Regions from separate parts of the Raoultella sp. genome, predicted to be linked through region 1. Evidence: predicted binding sites of a transcription regulator. Region 1 holds the regulator's gene; the other holds the start of a gene.
What was found. The regulator LexA, encoded in region 1, represses DNA repair genes until DNA is damaged. The targets are predictions, from matches to a motif close to TNCTGTATGTACATACAGNA.
Positions count from the first base shown of each region.

Region 2: a site for LexA is predicted at 1,830-1,849, ahead of ACZAHD_RS05085 (YebG family protein). Genes of this name have one in related genera too.

Region 1 is NZ_JBCNNS010000050.1:9,579-15,168, reverse strand. Features, by position in the region: gene ACZAHD_RS11100 (CsbD family protein) at 26-235, opposite strand; gene dinF (MATE family efflux transporter DinF) at 362-1,678, opposite strand; gene lexA (transcriptional repressor LexA) at 1,747-2,355, opposite strand; gene ACZAHD_RS11085 (diacylglycerol kinase) at 2,575-2,943, opposite strand; gene plsB (glycerol-3-phosphate 1-O-acyltransferase PlsB) at 3,073-5,496, shown strand; gene ubiA (4-hydroxybenzoate octaprenyltransferase) at 5,564-5,590, opposite strand, start outside.
Region 2 is NZ_JBCNNS010000019.1:12,272-17,861, forward strand. Features, by position in the region: gene ACZAHD_RS05075 (bifunctional 4-hydroxy-2-oxoglutarate aldolase/2-dehydro-3-deoxy-phosphogluconate aldolase) at 1-490, shown strand, start outside; gene purT (formate-dependent phosphoribosylglycinamide formyltransferase) at 551-1,729, opposite strand; gene ACZAHD_RS05085 (YebG family protein) at 1,865-2,293, shown strand; gene ACZAHD_RS05090 (tellurite resistance TerB family protein) at 2,391-3,077, shown strand; gene ptrB (oligopeptidase B) at 3,195-5,255, shown strand; gene exoX (exodeoxyribonuclease X) at 5,261-5,590, opposite strand, start outside.

The DNA of each region.
Region 1 (5,590 bases):
AGGGTTGATTCGTTAACCCCCACTGCTACCAGCGGTGATCGTTTTTTCGTTCCCAGTCAGAGACTTCTTTCTCCGCCTGATCTTTGGCGTAGCCATATCGTTCCTGGATTTTACCGACCAGCTGGTCACGCTTACCCTCAATGACGGTCATATCGTCATCGGTCAGCTTGCCCCATTTCTCTTTCGCTTTACCTTTCAACTGTTTCCAGTTACCGCCGATTTCGTCTTTGTTCATAATTCAATCCTCATCGTTCGGTGAGTTAACAGCCCGCTACGTGCCGGACATAGTATTAACTATAGATGAGAATTCTGAGTTAAATTTATTATTCGGAATCTTTAACCAATTACACGTCAAAAATCACTACGAAAACCAGGTGCCACGCCGCCAATGTCGCCGCCAGATAAGCGCCAGCGACAGACCGCGCAGCGCGAGGAACACCGCCAGCGCCAGCCATAGTGCGTGGTTGCCAAGGACCGGCAGCATCAGCAACGTCAGGGCAAATCCCGCCGCCGCCACCGCCATACTGTTGCGCATCTCAGCCCCGCGCGTCGCACCGATGAACATGCCATCCAGCAAATAACACCACACGCCAATCACCGGCAGAACGATCTGCCAGATCAGGTAGCGATCGGCAAGCAGCTGAAGCGAAGGCAGCGAGGTCAACAGGGTGATAATCTGCTGTCCCGCTACGGCATAGGTCGCCGCAAAAGCCAACGCCACCATTCCCGATTGACGACAGGCAGCCCGCCAGACATCAAGCAGTTGGCTACCATTACGCGCGCCGTACGCCTGTCCGGAGTGCGCTTCCACGGCATAAGCGAATCCATCCAGGGCATAGGCGGTGAAGGTCAGCATAGTCATCAGAAGCGCGTTGACGGCGACGATTTCACCACCAAGGCGAGCGCCGAAGACGGTCACCGCACCGAAGCAGAGCTGGAGCAGCAGAGAACGCAGCATGATATCGCGATTGAGCGCCAGCAAACGGCGCACGTCTCCGCGCCACGCGCGCTTCAGCAGGGCGAAAGACACACCGCGCAGCGTCAGCACACGCCTTGCCATCAGCAGTCCCATGATCAAGGTGACATATTCAGCGGTGACCGTTGCCAGCGCGGCGCCCTGGACGTTCATCTGTAGGCCCATTACCAGCCAAAGGTCGAGTACGATATTCAGCAGATTGCCGACGATCAGCAAAATCACCGGCGCCCGGGCATACTGCACGCCCAGCAGCCAACCGAGCAGCACCAGATTTGCCAGCGATGCTGGCGCGCTCAACCAGCGGATGTCGAGAAAGCGCCGCGCCTGCTCTAGCACCGCTTCATTGCCACCAACAATATGCAACGCCAGATCGATAAGCGGGGTTCGGAAAAGCACAATCAGCAGGCCGGCGCCGGTTGCCAGCCCCAGCGGCTGCACCAGCGCCCGCGCCAGGCGGAGAGGATCCTTTGCGCCAAAGGCCTGTGCTGTCAGTCCGGTGGTACTCATTCGCAGGAAAAGCAGCAGCATGAAGAGAAAACTGGTGGCCGTCGCGCCGATCGCGACACCGCCGAGGTAAACCGGGCTGTCGAGATGACCAATCACCGCAGTATCCACCAGTCCCAGCAGCGGAACGGTGATATTGGAGAAAATCATGGGTAGCGCCAGGCGCCACAGGGCCTTATCAGCAGCGTTAAAAAACATGAGAAAGAGCCTGAGCGGAAGGAGACTGCGCAGCATCATGCATCAGACGATGCTGCGTGGAGAAGGTGTTACAGCCACTCACCGTTGCGAATCACGCCGACGGCCAGCCCTTCAATAGTGAAGTTTTGCTCGCGTAGATTCACCACGATAGGGGAAAATTCGCTGTTTTCTGGCAGAAGTTCGACGATGTTACCCTGTTTTTTAAGACGCTTAACGGTAACCTCTTCATCAATACGCGCCACGACAACCTGGCCGTTGCGGACATCCTGAGTTTTATGGACCGCCAGCAAATCGCCATCGAGAATACCGATGTCTTTCATTGACATACCGCTAACACGCAGCAAAAAGTCGGCATTCGGCTTGAACATCGCCGGATCGACCTGAAAATGGCCCTCAATATGCTGCTGAGCCAGCAGTGGTTCACCGGCCGCCACGCGGCCAATCAACGGCAAGCCGGGTTCTTCTTCCGTCAGCAGGCGAATCCCCCGGGATGCGCCGGAGATAATCTCGATCGCGCCCTTACGCGCCAGCGCTTTCAGGTGTTCTTCCGCCGCGTTTGGAGAACGGAACCCCAAGCGCTGAGCAATTTCCGCACGCGTCGGCGGCATGCCCGTCTGGCTGATGTGATCCCGAATGAGATCAAACACCTCTTGCTGCCTGGTCGTTAACGCTTTCATCCCGCCCCCTGGGTGTATATACAGTTATGCTGTGAGTATATACAGCTAACGGTGATTTTGGAATCAAATTTCACACAAAAATCAGGAGATTCTTTCCATTTTGTGTCCCTGATAACCCATTACGCCAGGGGTTATTGTCGCCGGTCGGACAAAAAACCATCGGGGTTGCCCGATCATCGGGAAGACATAGCAACACGGGACATCTCACAAAGCGGCCGCTTAGTGATAGCGGGCCCAGAGCAAGAAGCCCCAGGTGATCAGCGCGATCACAATGGCCAGCAGCACTGCCGCAGAGCCCATATCTTTCGCACGACCGGACAGCTCATGATGTTCAGGGCCAATACGGTCCACCACCGCTTCAATCGCGCTATTAAGAATTTCAACTATCATCACTATCAGGACCGAGCCTATCAGCAGCACACGCGTGATGGCGTCCACGTCCAGCCAGCAGGCGATCGCGACGGCAACAATTGCGGCGACGCCTTCTTGCCGAAATGCGGCCTCGTTGATCCATGCCGCGCGGAACCCTTTCCAGGAATAACCTGCCGCTTTAATGATTCGGGTTAACCCAGTGGTATTATTGGCCATCAAAAGAACCTTTTTATGTAAATGACGTCAATGAGTGTACGCGTTTGCCGCGTGGCAACGGAAATTTTGCACACTTTCTGTTATTCTTGCCGCGCATTTGCATGATTAACCAGAGGCTTCACATCGTTTATGTCCGGCTGGCAACGAATTTACTATAAATTACTGAATTTACCATTACGGGTGCTGGTAAAAAGCAAGTCTATTCCCGCAGAACCTGCACAGGAATTAGGGCTGGATACCTCGCGTCCTATCATGTACGTCCTGCCTTATAATTCAAAGGCGGACCTGCTGACCTTGCGTGCCCAGTGTCTGGAGCACGATTTACCCGATCCGCTTGAACCGCTGGAAATTGACGGCGCGCTGCTGCCGCGCTACGTATTTATCCACGGCGGCCCGCGCGTCTTTACCTACTACGCGCCGAAAGAAGAGTCGATTAAGCTGTTCCACGACTACCTGGATCTGCACCGCAACCACCCTGACCTGGACGTGCAAATGGTGCCGGTGTCGGTGATGTTTGGTCGTGCGCCAGGGCGCGAAAAAGGCGAAGTTAATCCGCCGCTGCGCATGCTGAATGGCATTCAGAAGTTCTTCGCCGTCCTGTGGCTGGGACGCGACAGCTTTGTCCGTTTCTCGCCGCCGGTTTCTCTGCGCAGAATGGCCACCGAACACGGCACCGATAAAATTATCGCCCAGAAGCTGGCCCGCGTCGCGCGTATGCACTTCGCCCGCCAACGTCTGGCAGCCGTCGGTCCGCGCCTGCCGGCGCGTCAGGATCTGTTCAATAAGCTGCTGGCATCCAAAGCCATCGCCCGCGCGGTGGAAGATGAAGCGCGCAGCAAGAAAATCTCCCATGAGAAGGCGCAGCAAAACGCCATCGCACTGATGGAAGAGATCGCCGCGAACTTCTCTTATGAGATGATTCGCCTCACTGACCGCGTTCTTGGCTTTACCTGGAACCGTCTGTATCAGGGGATCAACGTCCACAACGCCGAGCGCGTACGTCAGTTGGCCCATGAAGGGCACGAAATTGTCTACGTACCGTGCCATCGTAGTCATATGGATTACCTGCTGCTCTCCTACGTTCTGTATCACCAGGGGCTGGTGCCGCCGCATATTGCCGCCGGCATCAACCTGAACTTCTGGCCAGCAGGCCCCATTTTCCGCCGCGGCGGCGCCTTCTTTATTCGCCGCACCTTTAAGGGCAATAAGCTCTACTCAACGGTGTTCCGCGAGTATCTCGGCGAGTTGTTCAGCCGGGGTTACTCCGTGGAGTACTTCGTTGAAGGGGGCCGATCTCGTACCGGCCGTCTGCTGGATCCGAAAACCGGTACTCTGTCGATGACCATCCAGGCCATGCTGCGCGGCGGGACCCGTCCGATTACGCTGGTGCCTATCTACATCGGTTACGAGCACGTGATGGAAGTGGGCACCTACGCCAAAGAGCTGCGCGGCGCGACGAAAGAAAAAGAGAGCCTGCCGCAAATGCTGCGCGGCCTGAGCAAGCTGCGTAACCTCGGTCAGGGCTATGTTAACTTTGGCGAACCGCTGCCGCTGATGTCTTACCTGAACCAGCATGTTCCGGAATGGCGTGAGTCTATCGATCCGATCGAAGCCGTTCGCCCATCATGGCTGACGCCGACGGTCAACAACATTGCTTCCGATCTGATGGTGCGCATCAACAACGCCGGCGCAGCCAACGCCATGAATCTGTGCTGCACCGCGCTGCTGGCCTCTCGTCAACGCTCGTTGACCCGTGAACAGCTGACGCAACAGCTGGAGTGTTACCTCGATCTGCTGCGCAACGTGCCGTACTCCCCGGATGCGACCACGCCGGCGGCTTCCGCCAGCGAGCTGATTGACCACGCGCTGAAGATGAATAAGTTCGAGGTCGAGAAAGACACTATCGGCGATATCATCATTCTGCCGCGCGAGCAGGCGGTGCTGATGACCTACTATCGCAACAACATCGCCCATATGCTGATGCTGCCGTCGCTGCTGGCGGCAATTATTACCCAGCATCGTCGTATCTCCCGCGCGGAAGTACTGCGTCATGTTGAGATGTTCTATCCGCTGCTGAAGGCCGAGCTGTTCCTGCGCTGGGAAAAAGCCGAGCTGGCTGGGATCATCGATGCGCTGGCGGCGGAAATGCAGCGCCAGGGGCTGATTGTCCTGAGCGATGATGCAATCAGCATCAATCCGTCCCACTCCCGGTCCTTGCAACTGTTGGCCGCAGGCGCGCGTGAAACGCTCCAGCGCTATGCCATTACCTTCTGGCTGCTGAGCGCGAACCCGTCGATCAACCGTAGTTCGCTGGAGAAAGAGAGCCGCACGGTGGCACAGCGTCTGTCGGTGCTGCACGGTATCAACGCCCCGGAATTCTTCGATAAAGCGGTATTCAGTACGTTAGTGCTGACGCTGCGCGATGAGGGCTATATCAGCGACACCGGCGATGCGGAGCCGTCAGAGACGCTGAAGGTGTACCAGATGCTGGCTGACCTGATTACGTCGGACGTGCGCTTGACGATTGAAAGCGTCACGCAGGATGAAGCGTAACGGCTGAGACAGGCTTACCTCTCCCCCGGCCCGGCGTTTGCGCCGCACGCCGGGGGAAAGAAAGAGACTACTGCAAATAGCTCATCGCCAGACC
Region 2 (5,590 bases), on a different contig from region 1:
ATGTGCAATTGATGCGATCCGCGTGATTGCGAAAGAAGTGCCGGAGGCGATTGTCGGTGCAGGTACCGTCACAAACGTAGAGCAACTGAAAGCGGTCACCGAGGCTGGCGCGCAGTTTGCTATTAGCCCAGGTCTGACCGAGTCCCTGCTGAAAGCCGCGACTGAAGAAGGGACCATCCCGCTGATCCCGGGTATCAGCACCGTCTCTGAACTGATGCTGGGCATGCAGTATGGCCTGAAAGAGTTTAAATTCTTCCCGGCAGAAGCAAACGGTGGCGTGAAAGCGCTGCAGGCGATTGGCGGTCCGTTCGCGCATATCCGTTTCTGCCCGACTGGCGGGATCTCTCCGGCAAACTACCGCGACTACCTGGCACTGAACAGCGTGCTGTGCATCGGCGGCTCCTGGCTGGTTCCGGCGGATGCACTGGAAGCAGGCGATTACGACCGTATCACCAACATCGCTCGCGAAGCGGTTGAAGGCGCGAAGTAATTTTCACGCCCTGAACAATGGCAAAATCCAGACCCGGTCGCGTTGACGCAACCGGGTTTTTTATCCCTGAACCAGCACGGCTGACGCAGCGGCTTTCGCGCGCGCCACCGCCTCCTCGACGCTATCGGCGACGGCCAGTGTGACGCCCAGTCGACGAGAACCGTCAATATCCGGTTTACCGAACAGGCGTAGCTGCAGTCCCGCCCCTACCGCGCCCTGAAGATTGCTAAAGGTGACGTTCTGGCTGGTGAGCTGCGGCAGAATGACCGCGGAGGCTGCCGGACCATACTGGCGGATCGCGCCAACCGGCAGACCGAGAAAAGCGCGAACGTGCAGGGCAAATTCTGAGAGATCCTGGGAAATCAGCGTCACCATCCCGGTGTCGTGTGGGCGAGGGGAGACTTCACTGAAAATCACGTCATCGCCGCAGACGAACAGCTCCACACCAAACAGACCGTAGCCGCCGAGCGCCAGCACGACTTTGCTGGCAATCTCCTGTGCACGGGCCAACGCCTGCTCGCTCATCTGCTGCGGCTGCCAGGATTCGCGGTAATCACCATCCTCCTGACGATGGCCGACCGGCGCACAGAAATGGACGCCGTCGACCGCACTGACGGTAAGCAGGGTAATTTCAAAGTCGAAATTCACCACCCCCTCAACGATAACCCGACCGGCGCCAGCACGACCGCCTTGTTGCGCGTAGCGCCAGGCCTCAGCCGACTGGTCAGAGTGACGAATAAAGCTCTGGCCTTTACCAGAAGAGCTCATGACCGGCTTCACAATGCACGGAAGCCCAATCTCCGCGACGGCCTCGCGGAAGGTCGCTTCGCTGTCGGCAAACCGGTACGCCGAGGTGGGGAGCAGCAACTCCTCCGCGGCCAGACGGCGAATCCCTTCGCGATTCATGGTCAGTTTCGCCGCGCGGGCGGTAGGGACGACTTTCTGCCCGGCCCGCTCCAGCTCCACCAGCATATCCGTGGCAATAGCTTCAATTTCCGGCACGATAAAGTCGGGTTTTTCTTGCGCAATCAGTGCGCGCAGCGTTTCACCGTGCAGCATGTTGATGACGTGCGAACGGTGCGCTACCTGCATTGCTGGCGCATCGGGGTAGCGGTCGACCGCGATGGTTTCAATACCCAGCCGCTGGCACTCAATAGCGACTTCTTTACCCAGTTCGCCGGAACCTAACAACATCACTCGCGTCGCTGCCGGACGCAGCGCTGTGCCTAATAACGTCATGACTCTTTTCCACAGTAAAAAAACATGCGTCGCATTATAAACGAAAACGTTTGCGTCTGTCTTTATGACTGTTGGTTGAGTCCCGGGTGAAAATTTGCTATACTGTATAAAAATACAGTATAAAGGGGCTGCACAATGGCGGTTGAAATTAAATATGTGGTGATCCGCGAAGGTGAGGAAAAGATGTCGTTTACCAGCAAAAAAGAGGCCGATGCTTACGACAAAATGCTCGATCTTGCCGAGGTCCTCAACGACTGGCTGGTAGAGTGCCCGCTGACATTAGATGAAACCCAGCGCGATGAAATGGCAATGTGGCTGGCGGAACGCAAAGAGACATTGCACCACATTCTGAGGTCAGGAAAACTCCCGGAAGCGGAAGCGGAAGCGGAAGCGGAAGCGGAAGCGGAAGCGGAAGCGGAAGCGGAAGCGGAAGAAGATACGAGCGGCCAGGTTTCCCTGGATGAGAGCTCCGCGGCTGAAACCTCAGAGGCTCTGGCGGAGGGGGCGAGCGAGCCGCCCGCGGCAACCGTGCTCGCAAAATCGCGCAAGCCGAAGGCCGCCTGAGTCCGGCCGAATTTGCGCATCTTTAGCTGCACATAACATTTCCTGACATCTCGTCGTTTAGGCTGATGACATCGCGTAATCAGTAACGAGGGAAATCATGGCTAACTGGCTTAATCAACTCCAGTCCCTGCTGGGCCAACAGGGACCATCTTCCTCATCAGGCGAGCGGCAGGATGGTAAAAGCTTTCTCCTGCCCGGCGCGCTGGGCGGCCTGGCAGGGTTGCTGGTGGCCAGTAAGTTATCGCGCAAGCTACTGGCCAAATATGGCACCAGCGCACTGCTGGTTGGCGGCGGTGCGCTGGCGGGAAGCGTACTGTGGAATAAGTATCAGCAGAAAATGCGGGAAAATTCCCCGGCACAATCTGTCTTTTCCCCTGCGCAACCCGACAGGGCGTCAACCTCGCCAGCCTCCGGGCTTGATGCGCGCAGTGAACGGCTCATTCTGGCGCTGGTGTTTGCCGCTAAAAGCGATGGGCACATCGATGACAGCGAACGGGCACATATCGAAGAGCAGCTACGCGCCGCTGATATTGCCGTACAGGGGCGCGTATTGATCGATCGTGCCCTGGCGCAGCCGCTTGACCCGCAGCGCCTGGCGCAGAGCATCGACAACGAGCAAGAGGCGCTGGAAATCTATTACATCAGCTGTGCGGCGATCGATATCGACCATTTTATGGAGCGGAGCTATCTCAACGCCCTTGGTGAGGCTTTAGGCCTCCCGCCGGAAGTGCGCGCCGACATCGAACAGGATATCCAGGCACAAAAACAGGCGCTTTCTACCTAAATCAGCAGGTTTTGCTTGCAACGTGGGCCACTTTTGCCACCCTTATATACACGCCATCCTTCAAGCCGCTTCTTGAATGATTTTGTGTATGAAATACAGGATGCAGAAGACCAAAAGATGCCACCAAAAGCAAAACGAATCCCTCACGCCATGATCCTTCATGGCGATACCCGTATCGATAATTACTTCTGGCTGCGCGACGACGAGCGTTCGCGGCCTGAAGTGCTTGATTATCTTCGTGAAGAAAATGCGTACGGACAGCAGGTCATGTCCACTCAACGTAACCTGCAGGAGCGGGTACTAAAAGAGATTATTGACCGTATCCCGCCGCGCGAAGTCTCCGCACCCTACAGCAAAAATGGCTACCGCTATCGTCAGGTATATGAGCCGGGCTGTGAATACGCTATCTATCAGCGTCAGTCGGTGCTGAAAGAGGCGTGGGATGAATGGGACGTGCTGCTCGATAGCAACCAGCGCGCGGCGCAGAGCGAATTCTATACTCTCGGTGGACTGGGCATTTCGCCGGATAACACGATTATGGCGCTGGCAGAGGATTATCTCTCCCGAAGGCAGTATGGCCTGCGCTTGTGCAATCTGCAAAATGGCGAATGGTATCCTGAAGTACTGGAAAACGTTTCGCCGGAATTTGCCTGGAGCAATGATTCGCAAACGTTGTGGTATGTCCGTAAGCATCCGACGACGCTACTGCCTTATCAGGTCTGGCGGCATACCGTGGGCACGTCGCCGTTTTCCGATGTGCTGGTCTATGAGGAGAAGGATGAAACCTTCTACGTCAGCCTCCATACGACCACCTCCCGGCAATTCGCCGTGATCTATCTTGCCAGCGCGACAACCAGTGAAGTGCGGTTACTGAATACCGAGATGCCGGATGCGGAACCGGTATGTTTCCTGCCGCGACGTAAAGATCATGAGTACAGTCTCGATCACTACCAGCATGCCTTTTATCTTCGTTCCAACCGCGAGGGGAAAAACTTCGGTCTCTATCGTACCCATGAGCGCGACGAGCAGCTGTGGGAGACGCTGATCGCGCCGCGCCAGGATGTGATGCTCGAGGGATTCGCCCTGTTTACCGACTGGTTGGTGGTCGAGGAGCGCCAGCGCGGGTTAACCAGCCTGCGCCAGATTAACCGCAAGACCCGGGAAGCGGTTGGGATCGCCTTTGATGATCCGGCCTACGTGACCTGGCTTGCCTATAATCCGGAACCGGAAACTTCGCGCTTGCGCTACGGATACTCATCCATGACCACGCCGGATACGCTCTTTGAGCTGGATATGGATACCGGTGAGCGGCGGGTACTGAAACAGCAGGAAGTGAAAGGGTTTGATGCCAGTCATTATCGCAGCGAACATCTGTGGATTGAGGCCCGTGATGGCGTGGCGGTCCCTGTTTCGTTGGTCTATCAGCGTGAGCATTTCCGCAAGGGCATCAGCCCACTGCTGGTCTATGCCTACGGGTCGTACGGCGCCAGTGAAGATGCTGATTTCAGCGCCAGCCGGTTGAGCCTGCTCGATCGTGGTTTTGTGTTTGCGATTGCCCACGTTCGCGGTGGCGGTGAATTAGGGCAGCAGTGGTACGAAGACGGCAAGTTCCTGTGTAAGAAAAATACCTTTAACGATTATCTCGATGTCTGCGATGCGCTGCTGGCGCAGGGGTATGGCAACCCTCGCCTGTGCTATGGCATGGGCGGCAGCGCGGGCGGTATGTTAATGGGCGTCGCCATCAATGAGCGGCCAGAGCTGTTTCACGGCGTGGTGGCTCAGGTTCCGTTTGTGGATGTCCTCACCACGATGCTGGACGAGTCTATTCCGCTGACGACCGGGGAGTTTGAAGAGTGGGGAAATCCACAGGACGAAGAGTACTATCGCTACATGAAGAGCTACAGCCCTTACGATGGCGTCACGGCGCAGGCCTATCCCCATCTGCTGGTTACCACTGGCCTGCACGATTCCCAGGTGCAATATTGGGAACCGGCAAAATGGGTGGCGAAGCTGCGCGAACTGAAAACGGACGATAACCTGCTACTGCTTTGCACCGATATGGATTCAGGGCACGGAGGGAAGTCGGGGCGCTTTAAAAGCTATGAAGGGGTGGCGCTGGAGTTCGCCTTTCTGATTGGCCTGGCGCAGGGGACATTACCCGGCCAGGCGGACGTTTAGCGTCGCTACTCCCCGAGATAGTGCTTGAGCGTCAAGCGCAGCTCGGGGCTCATCCGATCCAGGTTATTGAACAGCCAGCGTAAATAGCCCGGGTCGTTTTCTGCTATTTCGGCCACCGCCCTGCCGCGATATTTACCGAAGGTAAAGGTGGTCAACAGCGACGGACGACCGGTAATGGTCGCCATCTCCTTAGGTTGCCAGCCGGAAACATTCATAATATCGAGAAGCAGCGCGGCGGTGATATAGCAGTCGTACAGCGCGCGGTGGTGATGCAGCCCCGCGGGCGTTGCGACGCTCAGTTTACGTGATTTATACAGTCCCATATTGCTGTATTT